DNA from 4 places in the Bacillus sp. JJ1533 genome. Region 1 is predicted to be linked to each of the others. Evidence: riboswitches for the same ligand, from Rfam matches in the RefSeq annotation. Region 1 holds a riboswitch; each other region holds the start of a gene.
The links. Region 1 has a riboswitch for S-adenosylmethionine ahead of V7138_RS07355 (carboxymuconolactone decarboxylase family protein). Riboswitches for the same ligand answer to the same signal wherever they lie in the genome.

Region 1 (6,053 bases):
TCCTACATAAAAAGGCTTAACAAATATGGCACTCACAGCAATTATAAGAATCGCTAAGGTTGTTACAATCATACTGGCTATTACTCCACCAAGAAAAAACTTCTTCTTTGAATATTGCTTCCGACCCGCATTCTGTAAAAAATAGACGTAAACCCCAAGCATTAACACAGCTAAAATAGGCATCCCCAAGACTTGAATAATATTTAATTCAAATTCTCCTCTTATGGCGGGTCCTATGAGGAAATAGGCAATTGCCCCAAGAAAAAAGAGTGGAAGGAATTTTACAAGTTGTTTATAATCTGTCTTCATTTCCTGTTTCAAAGATGCCATATATTCTTCTGGTGTTTGATCAATAATATCATCTATGCTTCTCCCGCTTTTCTCTACTACGATGAGATGATCCTTCAATTCTTCTGTTAATTCCTCAATTTCCTGATCATTTTTTCCTGACATCATTAAGTACATTCTGAGATTGTCGATAAATGCTTCACTTTTGCTTGATAGCATAGCCTTACCTTCCTTTCAGTAATTTGTTTACCGGTATTGAAATTTGCTCCCATTCTTCGGAAATGATTTCTAATGCCTCTTGACCTTTTTCAGTCAAAAAATAATACTTCCGATTTGGACCTGATTCTGATGGTCTCATTTCTCCCAGAATGAGCCCATTTTTCTGGAGTCTTAATAAAATCGGATAAATGGTTCCTTCACTTACATCTGCTAAGCCAATATTCAGCAGTTTTTGCGAAAGTTCGTAGCCGTAGATAGGCTCTTTTTCGATTACAGCCAACACACATCCATCCAAGATTCCCTTTAACAACTGGCTCCTTATTGACATTTCATCATACTCCCTCCCCTAGTATGTTATACAAGGTAGTAGACAAAAAATAAAGTTAATCTCAGGTAGTTGGTAAAACAAGATAGTGGATTTAAAAAAACAACTATCTTGTTAAACAAAGTAGTTGTTTTTAGTGTAAAATTATTTCATTTTTTTGTCAATAGATTTTTTAAAATAGACACATTAAACGTTCCAGTTACTTCTCATCGTAAGCGTTAAGGGCATTCACACTATGTGCCAATGCAGCTCCTGCTTTTAAGGCAACAGCTACGAAAATAGCTTCTGAGAGTTCTTCTAAATCAGCTCCTGCTTTTTTTGCATTCTTCGTATGAAGGTCGATGCAATACGGGCAACCTGTTGTATGTGCGCATGCAACAGCAATCAACTCTTTGTCCTTTTCAGATAAGTTTTTCGCTTTGATCGACTTACTGTCAAAATCTATAAATGCTTTAAATGCCTCGCCATTCAAATCTGCAAATTCTTTCAGTCTTGCAAAATAGGATGCCTTATACAGTTCTTCATCACCATTTCCATCATATGCATTGAGTGCATTTACTCCATGCGCTAAAGAAGAACCTGCCTTTAATGCTGTCGCAACAAAAATTGCTTCTGCTACTTCTTCTTTCGTTGAGTCATTCTTTTTCGCATTTCCAACATGTAAATCTATGCAATATGGGCAACCCGTGATATGTGCAACAGCCACGGCAATTAGTTCCTTTTGCTTTACGGAAAGTCTTCCTGCGGCTAATGCTTGACTATCAAATTTAATGAAAGATTGAAAGATTTCTGGCGCATACTGTTTCAATTCTGGAAGTCTACCGAAATATTCTTTTCTGTATAAACTTGTCATTTGTAAATCTCTCCCTTTAAATTTTTCACCAAATTGAATATCATTTTCGCATGAATTTCACCTATGTTATAAATTCAAAAAACCCCTTCCGATGAGGAAGAGGCATTATGTATATCCACACTCATCTTTCAAGCGCATGCTTGCTGGAATTAGCACCTTGTTACATCTATCATAACGGTTGCTGCGGGATCAACGGACCAGGTTCCTCCCCCGACTCTTGATAAGAGAAAATGTATTTAATTTGGTATTATTAATTACCTTACATGAATGAAGAAGGGATTGTCAACTGAAATATTGGATTATTTTGAAAACCGTATCTATATCCTGAAAGGAATTACAAACCACCTATCCATAACGTAAACATGGTAAACTGCTCTGGTACCCAGCTTGGGTCAATATTGGCTATCCTTTTGTCCAATCTCATTTATTGGTTCAATGGCCACTCCTCTTGATTTTCCGCCATATCCCAAAACATGTACTCGAACAAGCTTGTTTTGACGACTATTTCTTCTAACGCTGCTAAATCTCGTTCTGGTTTTCCAGTTGTGATTTGATTGATGAGAGTCTTACAATCTTCTGCCAACGCAGTAAATTCATTGGACGAATACATTTTGACCCACTCTCCATAAAATTCATGGTTGGTAGCTCCTGGCCATTTTGCCAGTTCTTTTCCAATGAAGTTATAGCTCCAGGCACAGGCAAGGACAGCTGCGACAACATTTTCAACACCACCAAGTTGGGCCACATTCAACATGTAACTTGTGTATGAAGTAGTAGTTGATGCGGGCTTAGTTGCCTCAAGCTCCTCAGGAGATATTTCAAATTTTGCTGCATATTGGCGGTGAAGATCCATTTCGATCTCAAGTGTGCCATGTAAAAGATTTGCAAAAATAGACATCGTTTTTAAATCCGGTGACTTTGCGCTACCTAACGCAAATAGACGGGAATACTCAATCAGGTACACGTAATCCTGCTTCATATAATGCTTAAATTTTTCCTTCTCCAACCAACCTTCGCCGATTCCTTTCACAAAGGGATGCTCCAAATACGAATTCCAAATCGGCTCAACTCGATTCCATAAACGATCTGTAAATTGACTGCTCACTCTCATTTCCCCTTCCTTGTTGTTGACATTGGGGAGAAAAAAGAAGACCCACCACTAGTGAATAGAGATGGGTTCGGTAAATAATCGTTTTCACGAAAAAATTCCAACTCCACTTCCCTACGCTAGTGTTACCCAGATCAGGTTCAAAGGGTCGATATTTCTATCTCTCAGCAAATACATGCTCCCCTAGTCGAATTGCTAGATTATTAAGTTACTATATATTAGTTAAACATAGCCGGTGAAAATAAGCAAATGTTCGGAAGATTTTCAGCTATTCTATGTGCAAACAAGCAAAAAATCTTCCAAGAAGGAAGATTTTTTTATGTTAGATTCGGATACCCTTGCTGTCTTAATGCCTCGTACACTAATATGGCTGCTGTATTCGAAAGGTTGAGTGAACGAACATGTTGACTCATTGGGATTCTCAAAAAGTGATTTTTGTGTTTTTCTAGTAAATCTTTTGGTAAACCCGTTGTTTCTTTTCCAAACATAAAATAATGTTCCTTTGAAACATCACTGAAATCAAAGCCGGAATGTGTTTTTTTACCAAATGTCTCTATATAGTAAAACTCACCTTGATTTTTCGAAAAAAAGTCGTCTAATGAGTCATAATACGTTATATTTACAGAATCCCAGAAATCGAAACCCGCTCGTTTGATCATTTTTTCATCAGTTGAAAAGCCAAGTGGTCGAATTAAATGCAAGGCTGTATCCGTTGCAGCACATGTGAGTGCAATGTTTCCAGTATTAGCCGGAATATCTGGTTGATAGAGTACAACATGTATTGCCAAGATGGTCACTCCTCATTGTATTTTACCCTCCAAATTATAACATACCTTTGATAAATGCCGTTAAACCATGGACAATTAACATTTGGTTTCCGCCAAGACTTGGAAAGTAACAGCCAATCTATGACTATCTATGTCTTTTTCTTATACTTTCTCATATTTTGGGTATGTTATTTGTATGGATAAAATATTACTGATTAACAACATTTTATAATTTTGGTGTAAAATCTGATTTCTATTTTATGATTACTTTAATCAGAACTATTGACAAAATCGGAGGTATTTTCTTTGGGGATTTTTAAAGAAAATAATAATAACACTAACAAGATAACCGCTGCTGAAGTATCCGCACTCTGGCTTCAGTATATGGGTGATAGTATGGCTATATGTGTTTACAAATATTTTCTTAATATTGTTGAAAACAAGGAGATTAAATCAATATTAGAATTGTCATTGCAATTAGCTGAGAGCCAAGTAAAGCAGATCAGCAAACTCTTAAAAAATGCTAATTTTAAATCCCCAATCGGATTTACAGAGAGCGACGTAAATGTTAACGCCCCTCGACTGTTTTCTGATGAATTTTTATTGTTTTACTCTTATATCATGACAATCCATGGACTAACCGCTTATAGTTTAGCAATTACAAACGCAGAACGAAAAGACATTCAAAATTATTTTTTTGAATGCTCAAAATCTTCTAAGGAACTATTCCAAAAAATAGTGGAATTAGCGAAAAATGAGCCGAAATTTACAAGTGTACCATCCATTCCTTCACCAAATGGGACTGAGTTTCTCGAATCAACAGGTTTCGTTTCGAATTTAATTGGTGACAAAAGACCACTTAATAGTTCGGAAATCAGCACTCTTTTCTTTAATTCAACGAAAACTGGCTTTATCAAATCATTAAGCTTGGCCTTTAGTCAGGTTGCGAAGATGGAAGAAGTTCGCAATTTTATGATAAAAAACGTTAAATTAGCCGGAAAAGATGCCGATAGTTTTGATGCAATCTTGAAACAGGATCATTTACCAATACCTGAAAAATGGGATGCCGAGGTTACAGACTCAACTGAAAGTCCATTTTCGGACAAATTAATTATGTTTCATGCAGGCTTTTTAGTGAATGCTAGTCTTTCTTACTATGGTGCATCATTAGGCTCTACTTGGAGGTCGGATATCATCCTAAACTATTCCAAAGTCTTTACCCATGCTATGGAAGCGGGTGCTTTATCATACAAAATTATGGTGAAACATGGATGGTTAGAAAAACAACCTGAAACGATAGACAGAAAATCGTTGGCAAAAGGTTCAAATAAGGAAACAAAATAAGGAGAGATTGACTGGTCTCTCCCTTCTCCTATTACACGAGTGTCCTTTTTTGACTTGAATCTCCCTTAATTGACATTCATATAGATCCGGTTTTCATTTTTTATTCTTATAAATATTTTTAACTAATTTTGATGATAGATTAATTGAACAACACCAGATGAATATCTGTTTGTTTCCACCAATGTTAGATTTAATCTCTGTTTTATGTCGATGAATAAAGGTTTTCCTTCTCCCAATATAACAGGGTGAACTGATAATCTATATTCATCAACAAGTCCTAAATTTATAAAAGTAGTGATCAGACTTGACCCTCCATAAAGCCATATGTCTTTGCCAGGCTTTTTCTTAATTATATTTACTTCTTCGAAAATATGATCATTTATGTATTTCGCTTTATCATTTGTACCTGTTTGCGTTCTTGAAAACACATATTTGTCTTTACTATGGACGATCTTCCACATTTCCTTTTCTGCATCAGCGGCTTCCGGTTTTGGAGTATATTGGCCCCATAAATCAAAGCTTTTTCTTCCATATAAAATCGTATCAATCGTATCTAAGAAACCTGTAAAATCCATATCTGAGTCCATTATACACCAGTCAATTTCACCTTTTGGTCCTTCTATAAATCCATCTAAAGTAACAGCTAAATCTAAAATAACTCTTCTTAGCTTTATAAGATTTTGCATCGTTCTACCTCCTTATATATTTATTGTTAATACTATTACTTTTCGCATAGTCTACCTGCACATACATTGTTTATTCAATAATCATTTTAATCGCTCGTGTTGCAAGAAAACATTTTATATATTTATCTAACGGTCTCCTTCCACCAAAATCATCTTCATATAAACCATTTAGGATAAATCCTGCATCAAATTGTCATTGAATTTGGTCTTCTAAAGTATGACCAAATTCAATTGTATCATTGGCTTTCAAAAATTCAGCTGTCTCTTGTTCTGTCAGGTGATCCAAGGATGAAGACGGTATGGCGTTTTTCACCACTAAATTTCCCTTCCTATCTTCTTCATCATCAAAAATAAAAAGAAGTGGGTTTGTAAAACCAGCAATCAGGACTCCCGTATCTTTTAACACTCGTGATGTTTCTTTCCATACAGGATGAACATCTTTTACAAAAAGATTTGAAACAGG
Region 2 (6,053 bases), on a different contig from region 1:
AGTTTTTCGGGATCTTGTTGAAGTAAAAAAGCAAAAAGGCTGTGTTCTGTTTTAGAAGATAAGAGAATTCGTTGCTTTAAAAACTCCGCTTCTTGTCGAGTTAGCTTTATTTGAAGATTTTGTTTCCAATCGTCCTCGGGTAATAGGCAATGCCAGAACGTCCCACTATATTCATTTCCAACGTCGGCATCATCTGTCTCTTCGTCACCTAGAGACTTTAAGGCTTGTTTATTTCGTTTCATTGCGTTTACTGTTTTCGCGTAATTATCGAGAGTAAGGTTTTCATATTTAAATATTTCAAATTTCCTAAGACCGTTCCAATAGATACTGGATGGCTTTCTTTTTAGTTTCTTTCCAGATCTGCCTCCAATAATTCCTTCCAGGTTTTCACCTTGTTTTAGTACATCGATAAGTTCAAGTTCTTGTTGTGATAGCTTATCTAGGAATTGTTTGTGGCTAGCGAATGACTCTTTTTCGAGATCCATTAGTAAATAAGGAACAATAAAAAAGTATTTAGCTCTCGTTTGTAAGGTAGATGTTCCTGGGAAGAACGTATCTGAGAAACCATCGCGTATCATGCCGATACCAAGCTCATCAACAGCTCCTTTTTGTGCAAGTAAATCAAGTATTGCCATTACTTTATTTCGATGTTCATTTGAATAGTCAATCCAGCCTAGTTGAAGAGGATTTACCATTTGCTTGTCCTCCTGTTTTTTATAAAAACTGTTTATCACTTAGCATTTTAATTTTCTTAGTTACTATACAATTTCAAGTTAATTTTCTTGCGATAAAGGTTCTACCACCATAATTAAGTAAATAGAATATCACCCATTGTCCTTCTCTAATAAGTCAATAATTACATTTACCACTTCATCAATGTTTTCACTATCTGTTAATTGAACTTCACAACAAGAACCATTCCAGAACTTTTGTACAGAAGCGGATAATGATTTAATTGTATGAGATGGTAACATTGGTCTTACATAGTCCTCTTCTCTCATCAAGACAATACGAAGACTTCTCTTATTAAAGATAAAGATAGCCTGTTTTTTATTTTCTCCTTTTCGTAACCCTATATAATATTTCGTAGCGTTAAATTCGGCTTCTGGATATGTTTCTTTCACCATCCCTCGTATTGAAAGGTAAAGATTTTTAATCTTATCAATCGCATAGTCCATATGTATTTCTTCTGTGTATTCTTTCTTCACTTCTTCGTCTGCGTCTTCGTCAATATTCATGACAGAGTACTCAACATTTTCGAAATCAGGATCAAGTGTAAAAATAATATCCTTGCCGTCACTATATTTTTTTAGTATTAATAGTTTCACCGTATTCCCCCATTCACCATAGGTCTCCATGATGTCCGGTAACTCTTTTTTCTCCCCATCAATAATAATCAATATGTTTCGGCTGGTTTCCACAGTGTCCTTCATGAATTTATAAAGTTCTTGCCTCCCTAGTAGACTCCGGAACTTTTCAGTGATTTCTTTATCCTCCTGTACAAGGGAATAAAGCTTGTTTATTAATTCATCCTGGCTTTTACGATTATTAAAAAAAGCAAAGAACTTTGTAATTTGTGGAAAGATATGACCATAAAAACTATGTTGACTTAACTCCGCTTCAACGAGATAAAAAACAGGATTGTTTAAATCAGACAAATCGAATAAGAAACCGTCTGGTATGCTCCCACCCAGTGATTTTCCTTCAATTTTCTTTTTAGCATCAATATAAATAGAACGTTGACCAAAAAACAGTTCAGCATTTTGGACAACGTCTCTTTCTAATTCGATTTCCTTTCCATAGGCTACTTCTGAAAAACGTTTGTTTTGAAAATACACACTCATTTTCGTTAGCTCCCTTTAACTTATAATCATCCACTTTTGCATTTTTAAATAGCATTTTGCATGAGTAAGTTTATATATAGACTCGGTTTTTTGTGCTTTTTATTTAGGTAAATTATACCATATCAGTTCGATAATTAACCTCTTTACGCCTAGGTCTATAAAAAAGGTGCATGACCCCCATGCGGAAACGTTTATCCGTAAAGAGAACAGGCACCATCAACTGTTCATATATTCCAAAATGTTAGAATCCATTGTAATGGTGTAAGCTCACTCCTATTTTTCAGACAATTTTATTGAAATGTTGGATAAACGACATTTCTCCATTTCTATTGGTACATTCGTTTTTTTCCTCCTGTTACTATAAAGTCACAAAGCAATTGCAAACCAATTTTATTAAAAAATGAGAGGAGAATTTAACATGAATATGCAATTTGCAAAAACACTTTTGGACCATTTTAATTATGATGGGCAGGATAAGGCCTTGGCGATGTTTGCAGATGATGGTGTATTTGAGGACTTCACGATTGGATTTCGCATGGAGGGTAAGGAGCAACTAACCTCCCTTTTCCGTGGATTCTTTGACCCTGACCAAATGAAACATACGTTTAATGCCCTTAGTTACAAAGGTAACGAGAATGGTGGTGCGATCGAGTACACATGGGAAATGCAAACGAAGGAATTTATGGGGGTTCCAACAAACGGCCAACTAGTAAACCTTCGTGGAACTATGGTAATCACCTTGAAGGATGGAAAGATTACGAGTCTTATCGACTACTATGACGCTGCTAGCGAAATTCTTAAATTAAAGGAGAATACTCAACCAATTCAGGCTAAAGAAAATAAAATCACTCGATTATTCAAAGCTTTATTTAAACGAAAAGCAAGCTAAGCTATTTATTTTTTAAACGTGTGCAAGAGCCAAAATATCATCTTATACAAGTATTGAGAGGAGATTTAGTATGAATATACAATTTGCAGAACAACTTTTAAATAATTTCACCTATGAAGGACAAGAAAAAGCTTTAAATATGTTTACGGATGATGGTGTTTTCGAGGATTTTACTTTTGGATTCCGCAAGGAAGGTAAAGACCAACTAACTTCCCTATTTAGTGGATTCTTTGATCCAAGTCAGATGAAGCATACGTTCAAGGCACTGAGTTATAAGGGTGACGAGAATGGTGGTGCTATCGATTATACATGGGAAATGCAAACAAAAGAGTTTTTGGTACCTACTTGGTGTAGGTATAATATATATAGTTCAATAAGGTTATCAAGAGTGAACGAGAGTCCTGGCTCAATGACTTCACAGCAACCTGCCAATAGGTAAGGTGCTCCAACCAGCAAAGCAATGCTTTGAATGATGACGATCGGCTTAGGCTCTTTGTTGCGTTCATACGCAATGAAGAGCCTTTTTCATTGCTTTCATTCTTGTACTTTATTGATTTAAAGTTTAGGAGGAAAAAAGATGAATACTTCGGGATTTATAAGAGAAATGATGTCAAAAAATACGGTGGGAGAAAAATTTTTGATTCAGGTTGCGACTTGCATTGAGCAAGAGCTGCAGGAATGGGATCCAGATTTTAAAGTGATCGTAATGAAGCTCAAAAACTATGAATTGGCTGTTACATGTACACAAGAATCTCTCCAACTTACAATTACAGAAACAGAGATAAAAACCCTTCAACAAAGAGATCCGTATGCCCTAGATCGAAAACTATGGAGGGTTCTAGAGCAACAAGGCCTTCAGATCAAACGAGGTTCAGGAAATTATTTAGGATATGTATTTATGAAAAAGTAGGATATTTATGGCCTAACCCCAAGCACAGTAATGCTTTAATGCACTGGTGGCAGGCCCATCATAGTACTTTTGTGTCACTGGTCACATATGTACCTATTTGTCTATCAAATTGTTATATTTCTCATCTCACTGGTTCAACCAAAAATCAAACTAAAAATACGTTCATACGCATCATAGATTTTATTTGCCTCTTCAGGTTGTTTGAACTCATCTTGATATTGACCGACAAACAAATCTAATTCACGAAAATCAATCAAAATATTTACCAAAACTTTTGGAATTTCCTCCCACGAATAAATCTCGTCAATAATACGTGTTAATTCATGGTAGATTCTTTCAAATTGTTGTTCATCCATTCCTTTGCCAGTTTGAAGTTTTTTAAAAAAATTTCCGTTTTCGTTGATTTTCTCAATCAACCTGACAATCACTCTGGCTCTTTCGGGTTCTATTTCTCCTTTATCTTTCGTACATCTTTGAATCAGCTTTTTGGTATTTTCGGCTGCGTTCTTAATACGGACTGATTCTTCACCACCATATATTAAAGAAAAGTTGTACAGTTCATCGTATAGTCCAACTAAAGTATGGACGACTTCTCCCGGAATACTTGTACGATTCTCCCATTCATCCGCACAGACGGTGAGAGCCTTAACTAACCTTTCATACTCCTTTTCATGGAATCCATTTCCCATTCTTAGTTCTACGAGTAAATTTATTTCTGACTGTTCAAAGGCGTCTATGATCTCTTTGTCTTTCACAATCTCACTCTCCTCTGAAAAGGTCTTGGAAAAACAAGGGGCTGTTGCAATTTTTCAAGGTGAAGTGTTGGAACCATCTCTCTGTTCTACTTTTTAACAATCGGTATATAAATATCAAAATGCGGATCACTAGGGTCGCGTTCCACTGGATAATGTTCATGTTTTATTGGCATATATGAATCATAGTAAACTACACCTGGTTCCCTAAATGCGGTATAATCGCTATCAAATAACCATTCATGTAGGTCGGTATACGTCTTTTGTATATCCTCCCCTTTGTGATGTGTTGTCTTCACATAAGTCAATTGAGGAACCTTTATTTCTATCATCCCATCAGGAATTTCCTGACTGTTACTTACTTCATATACTGCATAATGCACGAAACCATTTTCAATTACATGATAAGAGAGTCCTAATTGAACATGGGGGTTCAGCTTGTCATCTAACTCATTGGCACGTTCTTCTATTTGCCGAATAACGTTTTTTAATTTAGGGACAATCTCAGAGAATGTCCCTTCCCACTTTAATCCTACTGCCCGATAGCCAGGTAATGTAACAATTTCATAACCCACTTTATTTCCTCCTTCTCAAAAAAGTGTCGCAAGTTTACTAGTTTACAATTTCAATAACTATGTAGCCCATCTACTCATTATTTTATCATCTTCAATAACCTAATACATATTGTAAAAACGAGGGGACTGTTCAGCATTTTAAGTGAATCGTTTGAACCGCCCCACTGTTCCCATGGCACTTTTTATGGAATACCAATTTGATCGATATTTTGAATGTAAGTGAATCGTCACATTTCGAAAATTTTCTACGCTAAGTGAATATGAATCTAAAAAGTCGAATTCCTCTTACGCGAAGGATTCGACTTTTTATGATAGCTTATTCTTTTAGACCACTCGTTCATGAAACAAGCTTATTTTGTAAAATTGTTTATTAATTGTTCTGTTGTCAGTATTGTGGCAAATTCTTCGTGCAATGTAGCAAGAGATATATTATGAATAGTTGCTGCATCATAATATGTATCGGTTTGATCCTTCATACCGAAGGCTGCTGTTGCATCTGAAATTAGATATGTATCGAAACCTAAATTACCACTCATCCTGGTAGTTGTTGATACGCAATGAGGTGTAGTAAAACCAGTTATTACAACTGTTTTTACTTCATTTTCTTTAAGATGGTCTTCTAAATTTGTACCAATAAAACTACTGTTTACTTTCTTTTTTATTATTACTTCTTTATCAGTAGGCTCAACGATTTCTTTTATAGCGAACCCATCATTTTCGGGATGAAATATTGAATTAGGATTATCGGAAGTATGCTGTATATGTATTACTAACCAACCTTTGCTTCTCCACAAGTGTAGTATCTTCCTAATGTTTTCTTCTGCGTTTGGGTTATTTCGCTCTCCCCACTTTTTATCATCGAACGCTTTTTGTACATCAACTATAATTAACGCTTTTTTCTTGTCCTCCATAAGATTTCCCCCTAGATGTAATTTTCCATGAACTACAGATTAAGTCCATTTTTTACTTTTGTACAATTCTATTAAATTGTTGTTTAATTAAACTTCTCCTTTCGTATAACAAGAAAAAGAGCGACCTACATCTTGATCTCGTTAAATAAAAAAGAAAGAATATATATTTACT
Region 3 (6,053 bases), on a different contig from region 1:
TAGAAGTTGCAAAAGAACTTGGTGCAGAAAACTATGTATTTTGGGGCGGACGTGAAGGCTACGAAACACTACTTAACACAGACATGAAATTAGAAATGGACAACTTAGCACGATTCTTCCACATGGCAGTTGATTATGCGAAGGAAATCGGTTTAAATGTACCTTTCTTAATTGAGCCTAAGCCAAAAGAGCCTACAAAACATCAATATGACTTTGATGTAGCAACGGGTCTAGCATTCTTACAAAAATATGACCTAACAGACTACTTCAAGTTTAATATTGAAGCAAACCATGCTACGCTTGCTGGTCATACATTTGAACATGAATTAAGAACTGCTCGCATTAACGGTATGCTTGGTTCAGTTGACGCTAACCAAGGGGATACACTACTTGGCTGGGATACGGATGAATTCCCAACAGATCTATACTCAAACACATTAGCGATGTATGAAATCTTGAAAAATGGTGGACTTGGCAAGGGTGGTCTAAACTTCGATGCCAAGGTACGAAGAGGTTCATTCGATACTGATGACCTATTCCATGCACATATCGCAGGTATGGATGCATTTGCAATTGGATTAAAAGTGGCTAACAAATTAATCGAAGATAAAGTCCTTGATGGCTTTGTTGAAGAGCGCTATAGCAGTTATACTAAAGGCATCGGTCTAGATATCGTTGAAGGAAAAACAAACTTCCGCGAACTTGAAGCATATGCACTGGGATTAACTGAAATTAAAAATACATCAGGTAGAACTGAGCGCTTAAAAGCGTTAATTAACCAATATCTATTAGAAACTCTTTAATTCACAGAATGTGCTGGACGTATTAATACTCCAGCACATTTTCATAGTAAAGGATGATACGTATGAAATATGTAATCGGTGTGGACCTCGGGACAAGTGCAGTAAAGATTTTGCTTGTGAATCAAAATGGGGAAGTAACGAACGAAGTATCGAAATCATATCCTCTTATTATTGAAAAATCAGGCTATAGTGAACAAAATCCAGAGGAATGGGTTGGAAAAACAACTGCTGGTCTGAAGGAACTTGTTGAGCAATTTGATGGTGACGTAAAAGATATCGAAGGAATTAGTTTTTCCGGACAAATGCATGGACTTGTTTTGCTGGATAAAGAGAATCAAGTATTAAGAAATGCAATTTTATGGAATGATACAAGAACAACGAAGCAATGTGAAGATATCTATGAAACCTTCGGTCGAGAAAGACTATTGGAGGTAACCAAGAACCCTGCTTTAGAAGGATTTACATTGCCGAAAATCCTTTGGGTAAAAGAAAACGAGCCTGGAATTTTTGAGCGTTCCAGCGTGTTTCTTCTCCCTAAGGATTATTTACGCTATCGTATTACAGGTGCCGTAAATATGGATTATTCTGATGCAGCTGGAACATTGATGTTGAACGTGGCAAAAAGGGAATGGAGCAGCGAAGTATTAGAGACTTTTGGGCTTAAATCTGAATTCTGCCCACCATTAGTGGAGTCACATGCCTTCGTTGGCACGATTACACCAGAATTTTCCGAAGCGACAGGTCTAGTAGAGACAACTAAAGTATTTGCAGGTGGGGCAGATAATGCTTGCGGTGCAATCGGTTCAGGCATTTTATCAGAAGGGAAAACCCTTTGTAGCATCGGAACCTCTGGGGTTGTCCTGTCTTATGAAGAGAGAAACGACCTTGACTTCGAAGGTAAAGTTCATTACTTTAACCACGGAGAAGATAATACGTATTATACGATGGGTGTTACTCTTGCGGCGGGCTATAGTTTAAGCTGGTTTAAAGATACTTTTGCAAAAGAAGAGGCCTTTGATCAATTTCTAGAAGGGATTGACGCAGTGCCTGCGGGAAGCAACGGATTATTATTCACTCCATACATCGTTGGAGAGCGAACGCCACATGCTGATTCAAACATTCGCGGTAGCTTTATCGGGATTGATGCAGCCCATGAACGAAAGCATTTTGCACGTGCAGTCCTAGAGGGCATTACTTTTTCTTTAAACGAGTCGATTCAAATATTTAGAAAAAGTGGTAAAACGATTGATACCATCATTTCAATTGGTGGCGGTGCGAAAAACGAAACTTGGCTGCAAATGCAGGCAGACATTTTTAACGCAAAAATCGAAAAACTTACATCAGAGCAAGGTCCTGGAATGGGGGCTTCCATGCTTGCTGCATATGGCTGTGGCTGGTTCGCATCATTAAAAGAATGTGCTGAAGCATTCCTGCAAACCTCCAAAACATACGAACCAATTCAAGAAAACGTGGAAGCCTATCAGAAGTTATTTGCAATGTATCAACAGGTTTATACACAAACAAATAGATTAAATGAGCAGTTGAGAGAGTTTAGAAAATAAAATGAACCCCACAGCACCGTGGGTTTCTCTAAAGGAGAGAGAACTGTGAACTATCGTAAACTAGGAAACACAGGGTTAGAGATTAGTGAAGTGAGCTTTGGAACATGGGCGATTGGCGGTGCCTGGGGGAAAACAAATGATGCTGAGGCACTGAAATCCTTGGAATATGCGATTGATCAAGGGGTTAATTTTTTTGACACTGCAGACGTATATGGAGATGGCCATAGTGAAGAACTGTTGGCCAAAGCAACAAAGGGCAAGGAAGACAGTATACATATTGCGACAAAGTTCTGTCGACAGGGTGATATTTTTGATCCGAAAAATTATAGCTATGAACAAGTAAGCCGTTACTGTGAAGACAGCCTTCGCAGACTGAATCGAGAGGCTATTGACTTGTATCAAATTCATTGTCCGGCGACAGAGATATTAAGGGATGGTAGCGTGTTTGAAGTACTTGACCGCTTGCAAAGTGAAGGGAAAATCCGCAATTATGGTGTAAGTGTCGAAACTGTAGAGGAAGGGCTAATTTGCTTGGGAAATCCTAACGTGAAGAGCTTGCAGATTATTTTTAATATATTCCGTCAAAAACCATTGGAAGCTTTAATTCCAGAAGCCTACAAAAAAGGTGTCGGCTTACTCGTTAGATTGCCACTAGCAAGCGGATTGCTAACTGGAAAATTTACAGCGAATCATGTTTTTGAAGAAGATGATCACCGTCGCTATAACGAAAATGGTGAATCATTCAATGTGGGTGAAACATTTGCCGGTCTCGGTTTTAAAAAAGGTGTGGAACTTGCTGACCAGTTAACATGGATTGCAGAAGGCCGAAGCTCAATGGCGAGTGCAGCCCTTCGTTGGATTTTAGACCACGAAGAAATAACATGTATTATTCCTGGATTCAAAAACGTCAAACAAGTTCAAGATAATTTAACCGCATTAGAGGAAAAAACTTTTTCAAATGAAGAAAAAGAAAGGATTCAACACTTTTACCATGAGCGTGTGAAGGATGTTATTAGAGGCGCTTATTAAATTTTTTTGACGAACGGATCCGAATGCTATTGACTAAATTATCAAAAATGTTTAACATTCTTATTATAAACTTTAATAATGAAATTCTTCTTATCAAGAGAGGTGGAGGGACTGACCCTGCGAAGCCTCGGCAACCAGCATATGTAAGCCCGGTGCCAAGTTCAGAGGATGTTTTTTATTCCGAAGATGAGAAGGTGGACGAATTCGAATATGTATTTATGGATATTCCTTGTACCCCTTCTGTTTTTTTACAGAAGGGGTTTGTTGTTTTATTTAAGAGAAAGGTGACCAAGGGTACCACTTTTCCTAGTATTAAATAAGTTCAGGGAAGTGTTAATTTTATAAATAAAAATATTTTTCGAATAATACATTGACTGAAAAAATAAACTATTCTATAATACTTTATATAATTCAAGAATTAACGTATTAGTGCGTCAATTTAATAAAGATTTCTTATCCAGAGAGACTGAGGGAACAGGCCCGAAGAAGTCCGGCAACCTTCAAGTGAAAGCTTGAAAAGGTGCTAATTCCTGCGGGTGCAAATGCACCTGAAAGATAAGATGAGGCCCCCTCTTCTTATGTTGAGGGGGTTTTTTTATAATAGCGAGCATCAAATCCTAGTAAACTTTTAAAAATTTGGAGGGAACATTATGACAAAACAATATGAAACTTATGATGATGAGACAATACTTTTACATGGAGGGCAATCCCCAGATCCGACAACGGGTTCCCGTGCAGTGCCGATTTATCAAACTAGTTCATTTGTATTCCATAACACTGACCATGCTCAAAGTCTATTTAGCCTTGATGAGTCAGGTAATATTTATTCTCGAATCGGTAATCCAACTGTTGATGTACTTGAAAAACGAATTGCATTATTGGAGGATGGTGTCGCAGCTGTAGCAACGTCATCAGGGATGGCGGCGATTGCTCTTTCCATTATGAACGTGGCGGAAGCAGGAGATGAAATTGTAGCAGCTTCTAATTTATATGGCGGAACTTATAACCTATTCGCTGTTACACTTCCTAAATATGGAATTAAGACGCATTTCGTTGACCCAACAGATCCTGAAAATTTTAGAAAAGCAATCACGCCGAAAACAAAGGCTGTATTTGCTGAAACGATTGGAAACCCAAGCTTGCATGTATTAGATATTGAAGCAGTATCAGCGATTGCACATGAAAATGGAGTACCGCTCATTATTGATAATACATTTGCATCTCCATATGTTTGTAAACCAATCCAATACGGTGCTGATATCGTGGTTCACTCAGCAACAAAGTGGATAGGCGGACATGGAACGACAATTGGTGGGTTAGTCGTTGATGGAGGACGTTTCAATTGGAACAGTGAAAAGTTCCCAGGTTTTACAGAGCCAGATCAAAGTTATAACGGAATAATATACGCAAATGAATTTGGAACTTTGGCGTTCAGTACGAAGCTTAGAGTTCAACTTTTAAGAGATTTTGGTTCTTCTTTAAGCCCACATAGTGCATTCCTATTGATACAGGGCCTTGAGACATTACACCTACGAATTGAAAAGCACAATGAAAATGCACTGAAAGTAGCCAAATTCTTAAAAGACCATCCTGCAGTTGAATGGGTTTCATACCCTGGCCTTGAAGAACATCCAGCACATGAACTAGCAACTAAATATTTACGTTCTGGATATGGTTCGATCGTAAACTTTGGCATTAAGGGTGGTAGAGAAACTGGTAAAAAAGTGATTAATAATATTGCGCTATGGTCACATGTAGCGAACGTAGGAGACGCTAAGTCACTTATTATACACCCTGCATCAACAACCCATCAGCAGTTAAGTGCGGAAGAGTTAGTAAAAACAGGAGTAAGTGAAGAGTTAATCCGTCTTTCAGTTGGAATTGAATCATACCGTGATTTAGTAAATGATTTAGACCAGGCATTCTATGAAGCGACGGGCATTTCATCAAAGGGTGAACAAAAAGGTGAAACAGCGGTTAACGATGAGGGAGTTATACGTTGGGCACTTCAATCTACATTTATTCGTGAAATCGTTGACGGCAAGGAAGTTCAGCGACCAAAACGAATTGCGGTTGTGGGACTTAGCGGTAATCCAGCGCGACCAAGCTACAGACTTGCACGTAAAATGCAGCGACTCGGCTATAAAATTGTCCCGGTTAACCCAAGAGAAACAGAAGTACTTGGTGAACAGGCTTATCCAGACTTAGCATCTATTCCGTTTGAAATAGATATTGTTCAAGTATTCCGCAGCCCTGAAGCAGCGATTGGTGTAGCGGCAGAAGCAGCAAAAATACAGCCCAAAGTTTTCTGGTTACAAGAAGGTGTTATTTCTCCAAGGGCAGTTGAGGTTGCGAAAGAAGCAGGTCTTGAGGTCGTTCAAAACAGATGTACGTATAAGGAAGCACAGCGTCTCAGAGGTTCCATTGTTACTTATGCCTGTGAAATTTAATACAGGTAAGGAATCAGATAAAGGACGGAATTTAACTAGGAATCTAACAAAATTAGCTGATGACTGATTTTACAATAAATAACTAAGGGATGGGTGCGTACTGCGAATGATGCTTCTCTTAGTTTGAGGGAGGAAAAGGTAATGACAATACAACAAAGTTTACTAGAATCCAAGATTCTTTGGGAGCCGAATGAAACTTGGATCTCGGA
Region 4 (6,053 bases), on a different contig from region 1:
TGGTCCCAGCTAAAGTTTTCAATATTTTCTCTAGCCACTAAAAATGTACCGTCCGTTTGGGTAAGGGCAGCGAAGTTAATGACAGGGTCGGTTGAGCCTTGTGCTTCCACATAAATGGATGTTTCAGAACCAACTAAAGCCACATCAGCACCGCCGGAAATTAACGCGGTCATGGTTTTATCTCCACCTGGTACGGTTGTTAATTCTATTTCTAAGCCCTCTTCTTCAAAAAATCCTTCTGTGATAGCCACATACTGAGGTGCATAAAACACAGAACGTGTTACCTCGGCAATTCGTATTTTTTGAACTTGTTCATTATTACAAGCGGCTAATGGGATAATAAGCAGTAATGCAAAAAGGCTAGCAAAAAAACGACGCATATCTTCTTTCCTCCTTGACAGATGATTATCTGCGTTAGTAATTTCTAAGATAGATTATGAAACGTGACAAAAATGTGTGAATGCCTATTTTTTCTTTTTTTATGAGGATATTTTAAAAGATTTTTCTAAAATAATGTAGTAGAGAGGAAGGATAAAATAGTGGATGGCACAATTATTGAAAAGCAAAGATTTCCGTCTCCTAATCCTGCAATTAATCTTTATTTAATTACATATCTGAGCAAAGGTTTAAAAATTAAAGGCTATCTTGCTGAGCCGAAGGAAGAAGGAGTATATGACGGGTTCTTATATTTGCGCGGTGGCATTAAAAATGTAGGTAAGGTTCGAATTGGCCGGATCATTCAATTTGCCTCAGAAGGCTTTGTCGTAATGGCCCCTTTTTATCGGGGAAATCAAGGAGGAGAGGGGAATGAGGATTTCGCTGGACATGACAGATATGACGCTTTTTCTGCTGTGAAAGTATTGGAAGAACATGAAAAAGTCAATCCAACGAGAATCCATGTTTTTGGTTTCTCACGTGGAGGCGTGATGGCCCTCTTAACAGCGATTTATCAACCTCAAATTTGTTCCGTCGTTTCATGGGGAGGCGTAAGCGATTTAAGCCTTACGTATGTAGAACGAAATGATTTGCGGCGGATGCTGAAGCGGGTGATTGGAGGAACGCCTACAAAATATCCGGAACGTTATAAATGGAGGACACCATTGTATGAAATTGAAAAGCTTGAAGCCCCAGTGCTCATTATTCATGGAGAAAAAGATAAAAATGTATCTGTCAATCATGCCTATCGATTAGAAAAAAGGGTAAGGGAGCTTGGAAAAGAGGTAGAGAGTTGGTACTTTCCACAACATACTCACTATTTTCCGCCTCACGAGAACCGAGAAACAGTGAGACGCTTAACGGAATGGTTGAAAACAAGGGAATCAAAAACGAAAAAGCTCGAGGGATGATTACCTCGAGCTTAAAAGCTTATTCATTTAAATTCTAGGTCCGCCCAATTGTTCAATTTCCTTTGGAACATTGGAGAATTTTTTGAAATTTTCTTTGAATTTTAAAGCCAATTCTTTTGCTTTTACATAGTACGTACTTTGGTCCGCCCATGTTTTTGCTGGTTGAAGCACATCATCAGGAACACCTGGAATATGAATCGGGATTTCTAATCCAAAAATATCATTTTTCACGGTCTCAGCATGAGTAAGTTCGCCTTCTAAAGCTGCTTGAACCATTGCGCGCGTATATGATAGCTTCATGCGGTTTCCAACTCCATACTCTCCGCCAGTCCAGCCAGTATTGACTAAGAATACTTGAACATTGTGCTCATCAATCTTTCTTCCAAGCATTTCGGCATACTCAGTTGCAGCAAGTGGAAGAAAAGGAGAACCAAAGCAAGTTGAAAATGTCGCTTCTGGTGCTGTAACTCCTCGTTCAGTTCCTGCAAGCTTACTCGTATACCCACTTAAGAAATGGTACATCGCTTGTTCTTTTGTTAGCTTGCTAATCGGAGGTAATACACCGAAGGCATCTGCTGTTAGGAATACGATGGTATTCGGGTGACCTGCTATACTCGGTACGATAATATTATCAATATTATCGATTTGGTAGGCAGCTCTTGTATTTTCAGTTAGTGAATTATTATCATAATCTGCAATTCTCGATTCTTCATCTACAATGACATTTTCTAAAACAGAGCCAAAGCGAATCGCGTCAAAAATTTGGGGTTCCTTTTCACGTGAAAGATTGATGCATTTCGCATAGCAGCCACCTTCTATATTAAATACGCCAGAGCTAGACCAACCGTGCTCATCGTCTCCAATTAGACGACGTTTTGGATCGGCAGAAAGAGTCGTTTTTCCTGTTCCAGATAGACCAAAGAAAAGTGCAACATCCCCTTCTTGGCCTACATTTGCAGAGCAGTGCATGGACAGAATATTTTGCTCAGGAAGTACATAGTTCATCACAGAGAAGATTGATTTTTTTATTTCACCAGCATACTCTGTGCCTCCTATTAAAACAGTTCTTTTTTCGAAGGAAATAATAATGAAGGTTTCAGAGTTTGTGCCATCGGTTTCCGGGTCTGCTTTGAAATTTGGTGCACTAATGACTGTGAATTCAGGTTGATGTGTTTTTAAATCTTCTTCGGTTGGCCGAACAAACATTTGCTGCGAAAATAGATTATGCCACGCATATTCGTTGATCACTTGAATTGGCATACGTACTTTTTTATCAGCTCCTGCATACCCATTGAATATAAAAATTTCATCTTTTTCCTTCAAGTATGAAAGTACCTTTGTGTAAAGGTTTTCAAATACAGCTTCAGAAATAGGTTTATTTACCTTACCCCAGTCTATTCGATCCTTCGTAGATGCTTCTTCTACGATGTATTTGTCTTCTGGTGATCTTCCTGTGTATTTCCCGGTAGTTGCACATACAGCCCCAGTCGAAGTAAGGATTCCCTCTTGTCTAGCGAGTACTTTTTCAACTAAAATAGGAACAGATAGGTTATGAAGTGCATTTTTTCCATTCACTAATTCTAATAGCTGCTCATTTGAAACTTCAACTGAATTCATGTAAAACCATCCTTTATTTTTTTTTATATAATCAAATTTTACAATTAGTATAACACATTAATAAAAATAGTCTATACTATTTAACGTATTTTACGTAACATATGTATAAAAAGTGCGTGCATAATCTAAAATAGTTCTTTATAATCCATTTGTTTTTAAAATTTGTCTTTTTCATAAATTAGCGTGATACACTTCAATATCAAATTTTATTGAAATTAGGTTGACATGAAAAGGATGACTGCGTTATGATATTTCATTGAACGGATACTCTCTTATCCCGAGCTGGCGGAGGGACAGGCCCAATGAAACCCGGCAACCATCACTTTTCTTGCATGGCAAATGAATTTTTGTGAAACCTATAAATAATAGGTCTCCTTTTCAAAAAGTGATAAGGTGCTAACCTGAGCAAGGCATGACCTTGATCGATAAGAGTGAAAGGCGAGATAAATGATAATACCTTTCCTCAAATAAGCAGGGAAGGTTTTTTATTTCTGTTATGAGAACCATTCATGTTTTAATCATGTTACTTATAGCGTTTATTTGTGTACATCACAGATAACTACTCAACGTATGCTGTATTATACTAGAAGGTTAATATAGGATAGAAAATCGTGAAGGTAACAATACTAAGGGAATGAGTACCGTATCAATGAATGTCAGAATTTGAAGATTATCAAATTCTGAATCCGAAAAAGGAGGAAGCGTTTGTGACAACTAGACGCCGTTTATTTACTTCTGAGTCTGTTACGGAAGGCCATCCAGATAAAATCTGTGACCAAATTTCAGATTCTATTTTAGATGCCATCTTAGCAAATGATGCAAATGCACGCGTAGCGTGTGAAACTTCTGTTACTACAGGTCTTGTACTTGTTGCGGGAGAAATTACAACCTCTACATATGTAGATATCCCAAAGATTGTCCGTGAAACGATTAAAGAGATTGGTTATACTCGTGCAAAATACGGATTTGACTATGAAACATGTGCAGTTTTAACATCGATCGATGAGCAATCTCCAGATATTGCGATGGGGGTTGACCAAGCGTTAGAAGCTCGTGAAGGTCAAATGACAGACGCACAAATCGAAGCAATTGGTGCAGGGGACCAAGGCTTAATGTTTGGTTATGCTTGTAATGAAACGAAAGAGTTAATGCCTCTTCCAATTTCATTGGCTCACAAGCTGTCACGCCGATTGACGAAGGTTCGTAAAGATGAGATTCTTCCATACTTACGTCCTGATGGAAAAACTCAAGTTACTGTTGAGTACGATGAAAATAATAATCCAGTCAGAATTGACACAATTGTTATTTCAACTCAGCACCATCCGGAAATCTCATTAGAACAAATTCAACGTAATCTAAAAGAACATGTCATCAATCCAGTAGTTCCAAGTGAATTAATTGATGAAAATACAAAATATTTTATTAACCCAACTGGGCGTTTCGTAATTGGCGGTCCACAAGGTGATGCTGGCTTAACTGGCCGTAAAATCATTGTTGATACGTATGGTGGTTATGCACGTCATGGTGGTGGCGCATTCTCAGGTAAGGATCCAACGAAAGTTGACCGTTCTGCTGCATATGCTGCGCGTTATGTTGCGAAAAACCTTGTTGCGGCGGGCTTAGCTGATAAATGTGAAGTGCAGCTTGCGTATGCAATCGGTGTTGCACAACCAGTATCTATTTCTGTTGATACATTTGGAACTGGTACAGTGTCTGAGGATGTACTTGTAGAATTGGTTCGAAACAATTTTGATTTACGTCCTGCTGGTATTATTAATATGCTGGATCTTCGTCGTCCAATCTATAAGCAAACTGCTGCATATGGTCACTTTGGCAGAAACGATCTCGATCTGCCATGGGAGCGTACCGACAAAGCAGAAACACTCAAAGCACAGGCTGTAAAATAAGATAAAAAAGCTCACCGATTTGGTGAGCTTTTTGGTTCTTACTTCATTTTTTAGTGTCGAGTTCAAGGCGCCGTTCACTTTTCTTTTTGTAATTGTTTATAATGCTTACCTTTTTCCACATATTCACGGCGAATTCTCGCCATGTCCTTCTTATCGTCGTCGTTTAGTTCACGAATTACTTTAGCAGGTCTCCCAAAGGCAAGTGTGTTTGGTGGGATTTTTTTACCTTGTGGAACAAGGCTTCCAGCCCCAATAAAGGCACCTTCGCCAATCTCAGCCCCATCCAGAATAATCGAACCCATCCCGATTAGGGCATTTTTACGGATAATTGAGCTATGGAGAATCACCTGATGTCCAATTGTGACATCATCTTCGATTATCAAAGGATTGTTTGGACTTTGATGCAGGGTCGAATTGTCTTGAATGCTTACTCTTTTTCCAATCAAAGTTGGTGCCACATCACCCCGGATAACGGTATTAAACCATATATTTGTTTCTTCCCCAATTTTTACGTCCCCCGTGACAGTTGCGTAATCAGCAATGAATACAGTGTCTGCAATTTCAGGATATTTCCCTTTGTATGGATAAATCATAATAGGTACATCCTTTCTTAATTGTTTGATATTCGATAAAAAATCAATTAAGGTTAGTGTATCAACTTTCATAAGTATCGTAAATTGACATATTATCGATGTTGCTAAAATTTAGAGGTGATATCTATGGTTCCAACACAACCAATTAGTTTAATGAAGAAAGTGTATAGTGAGGTATTTCCAATTGTCCATCGTGAATTAGCGGTTTGGAAAAGGAAAGCGGAGGAGATACCAAATGAAGAGCTTCGCAAGCAGGCCTTGGCAAGTATCGATTCAAAAACCTTTCACTGTGAAGGCGGATCTATCCTTGCTTTACTTTCAGAAGGAAAAATAGAGGAATGTATTCGTTTTATTGTTGCGTATCAAACGATTAGTGACTATCTAGATAATCTCTGTGACCGCAGCACCTCATTAGACCCTGTTGATTTCCGTTCACTTCATGATTCCATGCCGGATGCATTACAGCCAGGGCAGCCAACAAAAAATTATTATCAATACCGCGATGAGCAGGATGATGGTGGCTACTTAGAAAGCCTAGTTAAAACCTGTCAGGATGTTCTTCAAAACATTAAACATTACGATAAAATAGC

Region 2: another riboswitch for S-adenosylmethionine. It lies ahead of V7138_RS01360 (hypothetical protein); the one in region 1 lies ahead of V7138_RS07355 (carboxymuconolactone decarboxylase family protein).
Region 3: another riboswitch for S-adenosylmethionine. It lies ahead of V7138_RS00035 (PLP-dependent aspartate aminotransferase family protein); the one in region 1 lies ahead of V7138_RS07355 (carboxymuconolactone decarboxylase family protein).
Region 4: another riboswitch for S-adenosylmethionine. It lies ahead of metK (methionine adenosyltransferase); the one in region 1 lies ahead of V7138_RS07355 (carboxymuconolactone decarboxylase family protein).

The regions. Positions count from the first base shown of each region.
Region 1 is NZ_JBALOV010000013.1:152,049-158,101, forward strand. Features, by position in the region: gene V7138_RS07345 (HAAS domain-containing protein) at 1-507, opposite strand, end outside; gene V7138_RS07350 (PadR family transcriptional regulator) at 512-835, opposite strand; gene V7138_RS07355 (carboxymuconolactone decarboxylase family protein) at 1,032-1,685, opposite strand; SAM riboswitch class I at 1,804-1,912, opposite strand; gene tenA (thiaminase II) at 2,110-2,796, opposite strand; TPP riboswitch at 2,888-2,988, opposite strand; gene trmL (tRNA (uridine(34)/cytosine(34)/5-carboxymethylaminomethyluridine(34)-2'-O)-methyltransferase TrmL) at 3,111-3,581, opposite strand; gene V7138_RS07370 (DUF3231 family protein) at 3,867-4,904, shown strand; gene V7138_RS07375 (dihydrofolate reductase family protein) at 5,027-5,590, opposite strand; partial or broken gene V7138_RS07380 (class I SAM-dependent methyltransferase) at 5,661-6,053, opposite strand, start outside.
Region 2 is NZ_JBALOV010000003.1:68,787-74,839, forward strand. Features, by position in the region: gene V7138_RS01345 (DUF6361 family protein) at 1-695, opposite strand, end outside; gene V7138_RS01350 (hypothetical protein) at 825-1,844, opposite strand; gene V7138_RS01355 (nuclear transport factor 2 family protein) at 2,263-2,733, shown strand; SAM riboswitch class I at 3,110-3,212, shown strand; gene V7138_RS01360 (hypothetical protein) at 3,311-3,643, shown strand; gene V7138_RS01365 (hypothetical protein) at 3,778-4,398, opposite strand; gene V7138_RS01370 (GyrI-like domain-containing protein) at 4,485-4,970, opposite strand; gene V7138_RS01375 (cysteine hydrolase family protein) at 5,321-5,881, opposite strand; gene V7138_RS01380 (PhzF family phenazine biosynthesis protein) at 6,052-6,053, opposite strand, start outside.
Region 3 is NZ_JBALOV010000001.1:7,342-13,394, reverse strand. Features, by position in the region: gene xylA (xylose isomerase) at 1-803, shown strand, start outside; gene xylB (xylulokinase) at 866-2,365, shown strand; gene V7138_RS00040 (aldo/keto reductase) at 2,411-3,394, shown strand; SAM riboswitch class I at 3,482-3,587, shown strand; SAM riboswitch class I at 3,845-3,956, shown strand; gene V7138_RS00035 (PLP-dependent aspartate aminotransferase family protein) at 4,045-5,844, shown strand; gene V7138_RS00030 (acetoacetate--CoA ligase) at 5,986-6,053, shown strand, end outside.
Region 4 is NZ_JBALOV010000006.1:92,301-98,353, reverse strand. Features, by position in the region: gene V7138_RS04025 (ABC transporter substrate-binding protein) at 1-380, opposite strand, end outside; gene V7138_RS04020 (alpha/beta hydrolase family protein) at 540-1,346, shown strand; gene pckA (phosphoenolpyruvate carboxykinase (ATP)) at 1,374-2,963, opposite strand; SAM riboswitch class I at 3,233-3,395, shown strand; gene metK (methionine adenosyltransferase) at 3,671-4,870, shown strand; gene V7138_RS04005 (gamma carbonic anhydrase) at 4,945-5,463, opposite strand; gene V7138_RS04000 (tetraprenyl-beta-curcumene synthase family protein) at 5,590-6,053, shown strand, end outside.